Regions from separate parts of the Pseudomonas xantholysinigenes genome, predicted to be linked through region 3. Evidence: predicted binding sites of a transcription regulator. Region 3 holds the regulator's gene; each other region holds the start of a gene.

Region 1 (4,529 bases), 2.6 Mb from region 3:
CATCTTCCTCGAAAGTCGCGATGTTGGCATCGAACAGCGAGTCGTCCGACTTGCGACCGACAACGGTCACATTGCCCTTGTACAGCTTCAGGCGCACAACGCCGTTCACATTGACCTGAGAGGCGTCGATCATCTGCTGCAGCATCAGACGCTCCGGGCTCCACCAGTAACCGGTGTAGATCAGGCTGGCGTACTTCGGCATCAGCTCATCCTTCAGGTGAGCGACTTCGCGATCCAGGGTGATCGACTCGATGGCACGGTGCGCCTTGAGCATGATGGTGCCGCCCGGGGTCTCGTAGCAGCCGCGCGACTTCATGCCGACGTAGCGGTTCTCGACGATGTCCAGACGGCCGATGCCGTTGGCGCCGCCGATGCGATTGAGGTCGGCCAGCACGGTGGCTGGGCTCTTCTCGACGCCGTCGATGGCGACGATGTCACCGTTGCGGTAGGTCAGCTCGATGTAGGTAGCCTGGTCTGGCGCGTTCTCCGGGGAGACGCTCCAGCGCCACATGTCTTCCTCGTGCTCGGTCCAGGTATCTTCCAGGACACCACCTTCGTAGGAGATATGCAGCAGGTTGGCGTCCATCGAGTACGGCGACTTCTTCTTGCCGTGGCGCTCGATCGGAATCCCGTGCTTCTCGGCGTAGTCCATCAGCTTCTCGCGGGACAACAGGTCCCACTCACGCCATGGGGCGATGACCTTGACGCCGGGCTTGAGCGCATAGGCACCCAGCTCGAAACGCACCTGGTCGTTGCCCTTGCCGGTAGCACCATGGGAAATAGCATCGGCGCCGGTTTCGTTGGCGATCTCGATCAGGCGCTTGGCGATCAGCGGACGGGCGATGGAGGTACCCAGCAGGTACTCGCCTTCATAGACGGTGTTGGCGCGGAACATCGGGAAGACGAAGTCACGCACGAATTCTTCGCGCAAGTCGTCGATGTAGATTTCTTTCACGCCCATCGCCTGGGCCTTGGCGCGGGCCGGTTCGACCTCTTCGCCCTGGCCGAGGTCGGCGGTGAAGGTCACCACTTCACAGTTGTAGGTGTCCTGCAGCCACTTGAGAATCACCGAAGTATCAAGGCCGCCGGAATACGCCAATACGACCTTTTTTACGTCCGCCATGCCATCACTCCACGGGGTTGTACGGAAAGCCGATGATTCTACCGGCCTTGCCGAAATATTTACAATGGGGCGACAGCTTGTGACGACAAAGCGACAGGAATTGTCGAGAGCGCGACCCGTGGTCGCACTCAGGATTTCGCCGGGGCGGGCTGCGCGGCGGTGGCAGCAGGTGCTGACGGGGAAGCTGCAGGTGCCGGAATAGAGGCCGGTGCTGGTGCTGCCGGTTTCTCCACCGGTTTCTCGACGGGCGTCACGCGCTCGAGCTGGATGTTCACCCGGCGATTGCGCGCGCGGTTGGCGGCGCTGTTGTTCTTGGCCAGCGGATAGCGCTCACCGTGGAAACGCACGGTGATCTGCTCTTCCGGCACGCCGTGGGCCTTGAGGTACTCGGCCACCGCCAGCGCCCGCCGACGCGAGGTATCGCGGTTGGTCAGGCGATTGCCGCTGTTGTCGGAGTGACCATTGAGTTCGATGTGGTTGACCGTCGGATCGGCCTTCAGGTAGTCGAGCAGCACATCCAGGCGCGCACGCGCCGAGCCGTCCAGCTCGATCCCCCCCCCAGGGAAACCGACCTGGGTCTGGCGGATCTGGTCATAGTTCATTGGCAGTAGCTTGGCAGCGCACAGCTGGTAGTCGCCGTAGGCCTTGGCGAAGCTGACCGGCATCACATGCACTTCCATCGGCCTACCACCTTCGCCCCGATAGTTGCGCACCACGGTGCTGCGGCCATCGAGCAGGCCATTGATCAGACGGCTGGCCTGGCCTTGGCTGGAAGTGAACAGCACGCCCGTGCGGGCCATCTGCACCGCGCCGAGGTTTATGTCGCCGCGCCCCGGCTGCCAAGGCGCCGCCGCGGCCAGCAAGGTGGCGGAACCGGCCCCCAGCACATTGCTGTCCGAGCGCAGCTGGAAGGTCGGCTGCTCACCGGCGCGGCGCACGAACTCGCCACTGCCGAAACCGTCGATCGGCTGGATCAGGCGACATTCGAACTGGTCCCCCTCGACTTTCCAGGCAACGTTCTCCACGCGGGTCTGGAAGGTCAACGCGCCGGCCGGCAGGCTGGCGACAAGGGTGAACAGGGCTAGGTAACGCTGGCGCACGGGCGGCTCCACAGATTCTGACGGCTTACCTCAAGGCTATCGGACGCCTGCGGGAAAACTTGATAGCCGTGCTCGACAAGGGGTTTTCCGGTAGCATTGAGGTCTGAGTTCGACCCGCCTGGAATTCCCAATGTCCGATCGCCTGACCCTCCTGCGCCCCGACGACTGGCACATCCATCTGCGCGATGGTGCCGTCCTGCCACATACCGTCGGTGACGTGGCGCGCACCTTTGCCCGTGCCATCATCATGCCCAACCTCGTGCCGCCGGTGCGCAATGCCGTCGAGGCCGCTGCCTACCGCGAGCGCATCCTTGCCGCACGCCCCGCCGGCAGCCGCTTCGAGCCGCTGATGGTGCTGTACCTCACCGACCGCACCAGCGCCGACGATGTCCGTGCCGCCAAGGCCAGCGGGATCGTGTACGCCGCCAAGCTCTACCCGGCCGGCGCCACCACCAACTCCGACTCGGGCGTGACCAGCATCGACAACATCTTCCCGGCGATCGAGGCCCTGGCCGAGACCGGCATGCCATTGCTGGTGCACGGTGAAGTCACCCGTAGCGAGATCGACGTGTTCGACCGCGAGAAGCGCTTCATCGACGAGCACATGCGCCGCCTGGTCGAACGCTTCCCGACGCTCAAGGTGGTGTTCGAACACATCACCACAGGCGACGCCGCGCAGTTCGTCAGCGAGGCCCCGGCCAACGTCGGCGCGACCATCACCGCCCAGCACTTGCTGTACAACCGCAACCACATGCTGGTCGGCGGCATTCGTCCGCACTTCTATTGCCTGCCGATCCTCAAGCGCAACACCCACCAGGTGGCGCTGCTGGATGCGGCCACCAGTGGCAATCCGAAGTTCTTCCTCGGCACCGACTCGGCGCCACACGCCAAGCACGCAAAAGAAGCCGCCTGTGGTTGCGCCGGCTGCTACACCGCCTACGCCGCGATCGAGCTGTACGCCGAGGCGTTCGAGCAACGCAATGCCCTGGACAAGCTCGAAGGGTTCGCCAGCAAGCACGGCCCGGACTTCTACGGCCTGCCACGCAACACCGACACCATCACCCTGGTGCGCGAGGAGTGGAAGGCGCCTGAAAGCCTGCCGTTCGGCGACACCACCGTGGTTCCCCTGCGCGCTGGTGAAACCTTGCGCTGGCGCCTGCTGGAGGACAACGCGTGAGCGAAGACCTCTACGAAGACGATCAGGACAACTCGGTCAGCAGCGGCTCGCGCCACCCGATGGCCGAGCGTTTCCGCGGCTACCTGCCGGTGGTGGTGGACGTCGAGACCGGTGGATTCAACAGCGCCACCGACGCCCTGCTGGAAATTGCCGCGGTGACCATCGGCATGGATGAGAAGGGTTTCCTGTTCCCCGAACACACCTACTTCTATCGGGTCGAACCCTTCGAAGGTGCGAACATCGAGCAGGCCGCCCTGGAGTTCACCGGCATCAAGCTGGACCATCCGCTGCGCATGGCCGTAAGCGAGGACAGCGCGCTGACCGACATCTTCCGTGGCGTGCGCAAGGCACTGAAGGCCAATGGCTGCAAGCGGGCGATCCTGGTCGGCCACAACAGCAGCTTCGACCTGGGCTTCCTCAATGCCGCGGTGGCGCGCAACGATATCAAGCGCAATCCTTTCCACCCATTCTCCAGCTTCGACACTGCCACCCTCGCCGGCCTCGCCTATGGCCAGACCGTGCTGGCCCGGGCTTGCCAGAGCGCGGACATCGACTTCGACGGCAAGGAAGCGCATTCGGCGCGCTACGACACCGAGAAGACCGCCGAGTTGTTCTGCGGCATCGTCAACCGCTGGAAAGAGATGGGCGGCTGGCGCGATTTCAACGACTAAGCTGCAAGCTGCAAGCTGCAAGCTACAAGCTACAAGTAAGAGCTGCCTGCATGCGCCCCGTGCTTTTCGCTTGAAGCTTGTAGCTTGTAGCTTGTAGCTTGTAGCTTGTAGCTTGTAGCTTGTAGCTTGTAGCTTGTAGCTTGTAGCTTGTAGCTTGTAGCTTGTAGCTTGTAGCTTGTAGCTTGTAGCTTGTAGCTTGTAGCTTGTAGCTTGAAGCAAAAAAAAACCGGCCACCGGGGCCGGTTTTTTGCGCTTGGCAAATTACAGCTTGCCAGCGTTCTCGCTCAGGTAGGCAGCAACACCTTCCGGCGAAGCGTTCATGCCCTTGTCGCCTTTCTTCCAGTTGGCCGGGCAGACTTCACCGTGCTCTTCGTGGAATTGCAGGGCGTCAACCAGACGCAGCAGCTCGTCCATGTTACGGCCCAGCGGCAGGTCGTTGACGATCTGCGAACGCACGA
Region 2 (4,529 bases), 1.1 Mb from region 3:
CCGGGACAATGCCGATTTCTTCCATGCCGATCTCAAGGCCAAGATCAGGCGGGGGTTCTGATCCAACCTCGCGCAGAAGCCGGCCTCGCCGGCGAACACCGGCGCGGCCGGTGCCATCCGCCGCGTCCCCTGGGTTCGCCAGCAAGGCTGGCGCCCACAGCTTTCTTACTGGTCCTTGGACTCATCCATCTTCAACACGCCATCCTCGAAGATGTTCAGCTTCTGGCGCAGCTCGCGGGGCTGCATCGGCGCATCACTTGCCCCTGGCGCTGGCGCCGCGCCGGCAGGCGGTGTGGCTTCCGCCGGCGGGGTCTGCCCTGGCGTGCCTTGCTCGCCTTCGATGTCGCGCTGAGCCTTCTTGGTCAGGACGATGATGTCGATTCGCCGGTTCACCGGGTTGAACGGGTTGGCCCGGTCGAACAACGACGACGACGCATAACCGACCACCCGCGCCACCTGCTCGTCCGGATAGCCACCGGCCACCAGCGCCCGACGCGCGGCGTTGGCGCGGTTGGCGGACAGCTCCCAGTTGCCGAAGTCGCCCGTACCGCTATACGGCTTGGCGTCGGTATGACCACTGATGCTGATCTTGTTCGGCACCGCCTTGATGGTATCGGCCATCGCCAGCAGGATGTCTTCGAAGTACGGCTGCAGACGCGCGCTGCCCAGGTCGAACATCGGCCGGTTCTCGGCGTCCATGATCTGGATACGCAGGCCATCCTGGGTAATCTCGAACAGGATCTGGTCCTTGAACTTCTGCAGTTGCGGGTTTTCCTCGACCTTGTTCTGCAGCTCTTGCAGCAACAGTTCCAGACGCTCGCGCTCGACCTGCTCGGCCATGGTCTCGACCTTGTCCTTGTCCAGCTGCAGGCTGGTGTCGGGCGTCGGTTCGGACTTCACTTCCGGGTTGATGGTCTTTTCCGGCGCCAGTTGCGGCGAACCGCCCAGGTCGATGATGTAGGGCGTGCCGCTCTCGGAGAAGCCGATCGGATCCTTGAAGTAGCCGGCGATGGCGATCTTCTGCTCGGGCGTGGCGGTGGACATCAGCCACAGCACCAGGAAGAGCGCCATCATCGCCGTGGCGAAGTCGGCGAAGGCGATCTTCCAGGCGCCGCCGTGGTGGCCGTCGCCAAAGCGCTTGACGCGCTTGACGATGATAGGCTGGTTGTTCTCCATGGCTTAGCGACCGCGTACTGCTTGTTCCAGCTCGGCGAAGCTCGGACGGTGCGCCGGGAACAGCACCTTGCGCCCGAACTCCACGGCCAGCGACGGCGGCATGCCGGAGGCCGAGGCCACCAGCGAGGCCTTGATCGCCTCGTAGACGTTCAGCTCTTCCTTGGCGTCGTGGCGCAGGGAATTGGCCAGCGGGCCGAAGAAGCCGTAGGCGGCCAGAATACCGAAGAAGGTACCAACCAGCGCCGCACCCACGTGCAGGCCGATGGCCTTCTGGTCGCCGTCCCCCAGCGAAGCCATGGTCACCACGATACCCAGTACCGCCGCGACAATACCGAAGCCGGGCATGCCGTCGGCGATACCGGTGACCGCGTGCGACGGGTGTTCGAGCTCTTCCTTCATGCTCAGCAGCTCCATGTCGAACAAGCCTTCGAGCTCATGGGGCGCCATGTTGCCGGTGGACATGATGCGCAGGTAGTCGCAGATGAACGCGGTCATGCGCTCGTCGCCGAGTACCGCAGGGTATTTGGCGAAGATCGGGCTGGCCGCCGCGTCCTCGATGTCGCCCTCGATGGCCATCATGCCTTCACGACGGCTCTTGTTGAGGATCTCGTACACCAGGCCCAGCACTTCCAGGTAGAAGGTGTGGGTGAAACGGGTGCCAAACATCTTCAGCGACTTCTTGATCACATGCATGGTCATGTAACCAGGGTTGGCCTGGAGGAACGCGCCGAAGGCCGCACCGCCGATGATCAGCACCTCGAACGGTTGGATCAGGGCCGCGATCTTGCCGTGGGAAAGCACGTAGCCGCCGAGCACGCTCGCGAATACGACGATGATGCCGATAATTTTAGCCATAAGTTGGAAGCACTTGCTGTCGTGGTCAGGATGGGGGACGGAAGCTTGAAAACTCTTCTTCTACTTATCGGCAGAACTGCGCCAGACTATAGCCACTCATTGCGAAAAGCCAGTTCGGACTGATGTCAATATGCCAATTGAAACCAAGGTGCCAAGTCAGCCGCCATCGAGTCTAGAGGCCTGGGTAAAGCTGCTCGACGGGATTCGGGTACCGGTGCCAAAAGAAAGCCATGACCGTGTTTTGCAGGCCATCAACGACAGCCGTCGGTCCCTGCGCGACATCGCTGAACTGATGCAGGATAGCCCCGCGCTGGTACTGTGCGTGATGCGCGAGGCCAACCACTCGGCCAACGCCAGCCAGGCAGAGCCGGCCGAGAGCCTGGAAGTCGCCCTCAACCGTCTGGGCCTGGGCCGCACCAGCCAACTGCTGGCGCGCCTGCCGGCGCTGCCCGGCGAGGAGATTCCGCCAGTGCTGCGCCAGTTCCTGTTGATCAGCCAGCATGCCACGCAGCAGGCCAACGGCCTGTTCGCCAGCCGCCTGGCCAGGCTGTGGCAGGAAATCCATTGGGGCAGCCTGTTGTTCCTCTCGCCGATGTGGCCGCTGGCCCTGGCCTATCCCAAGCTGCTCGACACCTGGGAGTTGCGGGTTATCCACAAGGGCGAGGACGCCGCCGAGGTCGAGCAGGCGCTGTTCGGGGTACGCCTGATGCAGCTCTGCCGCAGCCTTGCTGAACACTGGCGGCTGCCCGAGTGGGTCATCCAGGGCTATCGCCTGCTGCTCGAAGAGCGCGAACAACTGGCCCAGGTGCTGAACATCGCCCGCGAACAGGACCCGCTCGTCCAGCAACAGCGCCTGGACGACGAGCCGGCCTTGCGCCGCTGGTTCAACCAGCCACCGAATACCGTGTTGCTGGCCAACGGCCTGGCCCTGGCCGCCCAGGTCGGCTGGGACAATCCACACCTGCTGCGCTGGCAGTTGCTGACCGCGCTGTACCTGCAGACCAGCCTCGACGATGTCCAGCAGCAGGTTCACCAGCAGGCTGCGGCCAGTGCCCGCCATCATGCCCGCCATGCCCTGTTCCACCCCGCCGAAGCGCTGATCTGGCCCTGGAATCAGCGTCGCCCGCACCCGGACATGCTCACGCCGCCACCGCCCAGCACCGAAGACCTCGGCCGCTGGCGCGCGCTGTGCCAGACCTTGCTGGCCCAGCCCAGCCCGTTCAGCAACGGTGTGCACCTGGCCAGCCAAGCCCGTGATGCCTTGCTGGCCTGCGGCATGCAGCGGGTGATGCTGTTGAGCCTGGACAAGGCCACCGACTACCTGCGCGTGCAGCAGACCGCTGGCCTGCCGAAGGAAGCCGCCACTATTGCCTTGCCGGTAGCCCAGAACAAGCTGCTGCAAAAACTGATGAGCAAGGCCGGCCAGTTGCGCCTGACACCCGACAATCACGCCCAATTCAGCGTCCTGCTGCCGGCGCCGCTGCGCGCGTTCTTTCGCAGCGAGCATCTGTTGCTGCGCTCGCTGGCGGTCGGCGAACAGGTGCTGATGCTCGCGGTGGCCGATCAGGACGGCAAACCCCTGGCCGACGTCAGCGTGCAAGCATTCGGTAAAACCGCGCAATGCATCGAGCGAGCGCTGGCCGTGTTTGCCATCCGCAACGGCTGACCCTTGCGCTACAATCGCCCCTCTTTCCACCCTGGAGACCGTGGATGACTGACTTTTCCGGCTTGCCCCTGGTGATCGAACCCGAGGATCTGCTGCCGCGCCTGGATTCGCCACGGCTGATCCTGGTCGACCTGACCAGCGCCAACCGCTATGGCAGCGGGCACATCCCGGGGGCTCGCTTCGTCGATCCGAAACGCACCCAACTGGGCCAGCCCCCGGCCCCGGGCCTGCTGCCGGCCCGCGCCGACCTGGAAAAACTGTTCGGCGAACTCGGCCACCGTGACGACGCGGTCTACGTGGTCTACGACGATGAAGGCGGCGGTTGGGCCGGGCGCTTCATCTGGCTACTCGACGTGATCGGCCACCAGGGATACCACTATCTGAACGGCGGCATCCAGGCCTGGCCGGCGGACAAACTGTCCACCGATACCCCGGACGCCGTCGGTGGCCCGGTGAGCCTGCACCTGCATGCTGAACCCACCGCCACCCGCGAGTACCTGCAAAGCCGCCTGGGCGCCACCGACCTGGTCATCTGGGACGCCCGCGGGCCGTTGGAATACAGCGGCGAGAAAGTGCTGGCGGCCAAGGGTGGGCACATCCCCGGCGCGATCAACTTCGAGTGGACCGCCGGCATGGACCTCAACGACCACCTGCGCATCCGCAAGGACATCGCCGAAGTGCTGCAAAACCTGGGCATCACCCCCGACAAGGAAGTGATCACCCACTGCCAGACCCACCACCGTTCCGGCTTCACCTACCTCGTGGCCAAAGCCCTCGGCTACCCACGGGTCAAGGGCTACGCCGGCTCCTGGGGCGAATGGGGCAACCACCC
Region 3 (4,529 bases):
CGCTTATCGGCATGAATCTGCGGACCTTCACCCCGAGTCGGATGTTTTTCTTGATCTTTTTCAGCACGCAGCTGCTGGTGGTCATGTTCGATGCCGGCAAAGCGGTCGACCTGACTGGCCATCAGCACGAGCTTGAGCAGATTGCTTTCTACTTCGGTAACCAGCGCGGTCACCCGCTTGATCACCTGGCCGGTCAGATCCTGATAGTCCTGAGCCAGCAGAATGTCGTTGAGGTGCCCGGACACCTTGCGGTTGCCCTCGGCGCTGTGCGTCAGGAAACTGTCGACACGCTTGACCAGCTCACGAAACTCCGGCGCCGCCACTTCGCGGCGCATGAAGCGCTGCCAATCGGCGGACAGGTCCTGGGCCTCGGTCGCCAGCGCGTTGAGCACCGGCGTGCTCTCCTCCACCAGGTCCATGGTGCGGTTGGCGGCGCCTTCGGTGAGGCGCACCACGTAAGAGAGGCGTTCGGTGGCATCGGTGATCTGCGAGACCTCTTCGGCCTGCGGCATCTCCGGGTCGATCTGGAAGCTGACGATCGCGCTGTGCAGCTCGCGGGTAAGCTTGCCCACCTCCTGGTACAGGCCGCGGTCGCGGGTCTGGTTCAGTTGGTGGATCAGCTGCACGGCCTCGCCGAACCGGCCGCGCTCAAGGCTCTCGACCAGTTCCTGGGCATGCTTCTTCAGGGTTGATTCGAACTCACCCAGCGAGTTGTTGATTGACTCCATGGCGCCCCCTGACGTGACTCAGCCGTTGACGCGCTCGAAGATCTTCTCGATCTTTTCTTTCAGCGCCAGGGCGGTGAAAGGCTTGACCACATAGCCATTGACCCCGGCCTGGGCCGCTTCGATGATCTGCTCGCGCTTGGCTTCGGCGGTGACCATCAACACCGGCAGGTGCTTGAGACGCTCATCGGCACGAACCGCGCGCAGCAGGTCGATACCGGTCATGCCCGGCATGTTCCAGTCAGTTACCAGGAAGTCAAAGTGCTCACTGGTGAGCATCGGCAGTGCCGTGTTGCCGTCATCGGCTTCCTTGACGTTGGTGAAGCCCAGATCACGCAACAGGTTCTTGATGATCCGCCGCATCGTCGAAAAGTCGTCAACGATGAGGATTTTCATGTCTTTGTTCAATTAGACCTCCAAGCAGTCTTAAACGCGCTCGGCGCCGAGCGCGCAGTCAATCAATTCGGCACCACAAAAAACGACTGCATCGAACCTTGGCTCAACGCGCCCGCCATTCACCCAGACGGCTGCGCAGACGTGCCGCGCACTGGCTGTGCAACTGGCTGACACGCGACTCGCTGACCCCCAGCACCTCGCCGATTTCCTTGAGGTTCAGCTCTTCGTCGTAGTACAGCGCCAGGACCAGGCGCTCGCGCTCCGGCAGGTTGGCAATGGCATCGGCCAGGGCGGCCTGGAAGCGCTCGTCCTCCAGATCTCGCGATGGCTCCAGCTGGCCGCTGGCTCCGTCCTCGTGCAGCCCTTCGTGTTCGCCGTCCTGCAGCAGGTCGTCGAAACTGAACAGGCGGCTGCCCAAGGTGTCGTTCAGAATCCCGTAGTAATCATCGAGACTCAATTGGAGTTCGGCAGCAACCTCGTGATCTTTAGCGTCGCGACCGGTCTTTGCTTCAACACAGCGAATCGCATCGCTGACCATGCGCGTATTGCGATGCACCGAACGCGGTGCCCAATCGCCCTTGCGCACCTCGTCGAGCATGGCGCCACGGATGCGAATCCCGGCGTATGTCTCGAAGCTGGCGCCCTTGCTGGCGTCGTATTTGTTGGCGACTTCCAGCAGACCGATCATGCCAGCCTGGATCAGGTCCTCGACCTGGACATTGGCCGGCAGCCGCGCCAGCAGGTGGTAGGCGATGCGCTTGACCAGCGGCGCGTAGCGTTCAACCAGCTCGTACTGGGCGTCCTTCGCCGCCTTGCTGTACATCTTGAAACCGCTCGCGTTCATAGCACGGGCCCTGCGCTGGTGGGTTGCACCAGGCGCTCGACGAAGAACTCCAGGTGACCGCGCGGGTTGGCAGGCAGCGGCCAGCTGTCGACCTTCTGCGCAATGGCCTTGAAGGCCAGCGCGCACTTGGACCGAGGGAAGGCCTCATAGACCGCCCGCTGCTTCTGCACGGCCTTGCGCACGCATTCGTCGTAAGGCACGGCGCCGACGTATTGTAGGGCGACGTCGAGGAAGCGATCCGTGACCTTGGTCAACTTGGCGAAAAGGTTGCGCCCTTCCTGCGGGCTCTGGGCCATGTTGGCCAGCACGCGGAAACGGTTCATGCCGTAGTCGCGGTTGAGCAGCTTGATCAGCGCGTAGGCGTCGGTGATCGAGGTGGGCTCGTCGCAGACCACCAGCAGCACTTCCTGGGCGGCGCGCACGAAACTGACCACCGACTCGCCGATCCCTGCCGCGGTGTCGATCACCAGCACATCGAGGTTGTCGCCGATCTCGCTGAAGGCCTGGATCAGGCCGGCATGCTGCGCCGGCGCCAGGTGCACCATGCTCTGCGTGCCGGAGGCCGCCGGGACGATGCGCACACCACCCGGCCCCTGCAACAGCACGTCGCGCAGCTCGCAGCGGCCCTCGATCACATCGGCGAGGGTGCGCTTGGGCGTGAGCCCCAGCAGAACGTCGACATTGGCCAGGCCCAGGTCGGCGTCCAGCAACATGACCCGGCGGCCGAGCTCGGCCAGCGCCAGGGACAGGTTCACTGAAACGTTAGTCTTGCCGACGCCACCTTTGCCACCGGTCACGGCGATCACCTGTACGGGATGCATGCTACCCATGTCTGTTCTTTACCTTGTCTCGCTTGGACCCAGGCCACATGAGGGGCTGAACATTCAAGGCCACGGTCCGGCCGGGCAACCCCATGATGTAGGTACTTTGCACAGTATTCACCCTCAACCCGCGCGCTTGCCAGGGTTGTGGTACAGATCAGCGAACATGTCGGCCATGGCCTCGTCGCTGGGCTCGTCCTGCAACTGCACGCTCACCGCGCGGCTCACCAGCTGGTGCTTGCGTGGTAACTGCAGGTCGTCGGGAATGCGCGGGCCATCGGTCAGATAGGCCACCGGCAATTCATGACGGATGGCCAGGCTCAGCACTTCGCCGAGGCAGGCCGTTTCATCCAGCTTGGTCAGGATGCAACCGGCCAGGCCACAGCGTTTGTAGCTGTGGTAGGCGGCGGTCAGCACCTGTTTCTGGCTGGTGGTTGCCAGTACCAGGTAATTCTTCGCGGCGATGCCACGCCCGGCCAGGGTTTCCAGCTGCATGCGCAAGGCCGGGTCGCTGGCCTGCAGGCCAGCGGTGTCGATCAACACCACGCGCTTGCGCAGCAGCGGCTCGAGGGCCTGGGCCAGCGACTCGCCCGGATCGACATAGGTGACCGGCACGTTGAGGATGCGCCCCAGGGTCTTGAGTTGCTCCTGGGCACCGATGCGGAAACTGTCCATGCTCACCAGCGCCAGGTTGTGCGCGCCGTACTTGAGCACGTAGCGCGCGGCCAGCTTGGCCAGGGTGGTGGTCTTGCCCATGCCGGCCGGGCCGACCATGGCGATCACGCCGCCCTCTTCGATCGGCTCGATCTCGGGCACGTCGATCATGCGTGCCAGGTGCGCCAGAACCATGCGCCAGGCGTGGCGCGGTTCTTCGATTTCCGCGGTGAGTTCGAGCAGTTCGCGGGCCAGGCCGCCGGACAGGCCCAGGCGCTGCAGGCGACGCCAGAGATTGGCCTGCTGCGGCTTGCTGCCCTGCAGTTGGCTCCAGGCCAGCGAACCGAGCTGGACCTCGAGCAGCTCGCGCAGGCCGTTGAGCTCGAAACGCATGGCATCGAACAGGCGCGGGTCGACCGCCGCCGGGGCCGAGGCTGCCACCGGGGTAGGCTCATCGACCTGCGGCTCGATCAACGGCTCGGAGGCGGTCAGCGACTGACCGGCGAACAACTGGCGGTTGCCGCCCTCGCTCGCCTCGCCACGGCCGCTCAGCTCGGCCTGGGCGGTGACGATGCGCGACTGGGTCTTGCGCAGCTCGTCCTCCAGCTCGACATTGGGCACGCGCGGGGCCAGGGCGGACAGCTTGTAGTCCAGCGCAGCCGTCAGTTCGACACCGCCAGCGATGCGCCGGTTGCCGATGATGGCGGCGTCGGAGCCGAGCTCATCACGGACCAGCTTCATGGCCTGACGCATATCGGCGGCGAAAAAACGCTTAACTTGCATAACCCACTACCTCAGCCATTGGGGCCCACGGTGGCAACGATGGTGACTTGCTTGTTGTCAGGTATTTCCTGATACGCCAAAACATGCAAATTCGGTACAGCCAGGCGACCGAAACGCGACAGCATGGCACGGATCGGGCCGGCAACCAGGAGGATGGCCGGCTGGCCCTGCACTTCCTGGCGCTGGGCGGCTTCGATCAACGAACGCTGAAGCTTTTCAGCCATGCTCGGTTCAAGAAGAACACCTTCTTCCTGACCTTGCCCGGCCCTTTGCAAACTATTGAGCAAAATCTGTTCCAACCTTGGC

Evidence for each region. Region 3 encodes FliA, which starts transcription of late flagellar genes. Its sites were predicted from a motif close to CTAAAGTTTNNNNNNNNNNNGCCGNTAA; they were not measured.
Region 1: a site for FliA is predicted at 2,260-2,287, ahead of HU772_RS05685 (flagellar protein MotY). Genes of this name have one in related genera too.
Region 2: a site for FliA is predicted at 2,096-2,123, ahead of motA (flagellar motor stator protein MotA). Genes of this name have one in related genera too.

Annotation. Positions count from the first base shown of each region.
Region 1 is NZ_CP077095.1:1,238,957-1,243,485, reverse strand. Features, by position in the region: gene HU772_RS05690 (argininosuccinate synthase) at 1-1,123, opposite strand, end outside; gene HU772_RS05685 (flagellar protein MotY) at 1,252-2,223, opposite strand; gene pyrC (dihydroorotase) at 2,354-3,400, shown strand; gene rnt (ribonuclease T) at 3,460-4,071, shown strand; gene HU772_RS05670 (peroxiredoxin) at 4,333-4,529, opposite strand, start outside.
Region 2 is NZ_CP077095.1:5,007,220-5,011,748, forward strand. Features, by position in the region: gene HU772_RS22355 (molecular chaperone Tir) at 1-61, shown strand, start outside; gene motB (flagellar motor protein MotB) at 166-1,176, opposite strand; gene motA (flagellar motor stator protein MotA) at 1,180-2,031, opposite strand; gene HU772_RS22370 (HDOD domain-containing protein) at 2,162-3,697, shown strand; gene rhdA (thiosulfate sulfurtransferase) at 3,742-4,529, shown strand, end outside.
Region 3 is NZ_CP077095.1:3,860,930-3,865,458, forward strand. Features, by position in the region: gene HU772_RS17100 (protein phosphatase CheZ) at 1-728, opposite strand, end outside; gene HU772_RS17105 (chemotaxis response regulator CheY) at 747-1,121, opposite strand; gene fliA (RNA polymerase sigma factor FliA) at 1,225-1,965, opposite strand; gene fleN (flagellar synthesis regulator FleN) at 1,962-2,795, opposite strand; gene flhF (flagellar biosynthesis GTPase FlhF) at 2,910-4,223, opposite strand; gene flhA (flagellar biosynthesis protein FlhA) at 4,235-4,529, opposite strand, start outside.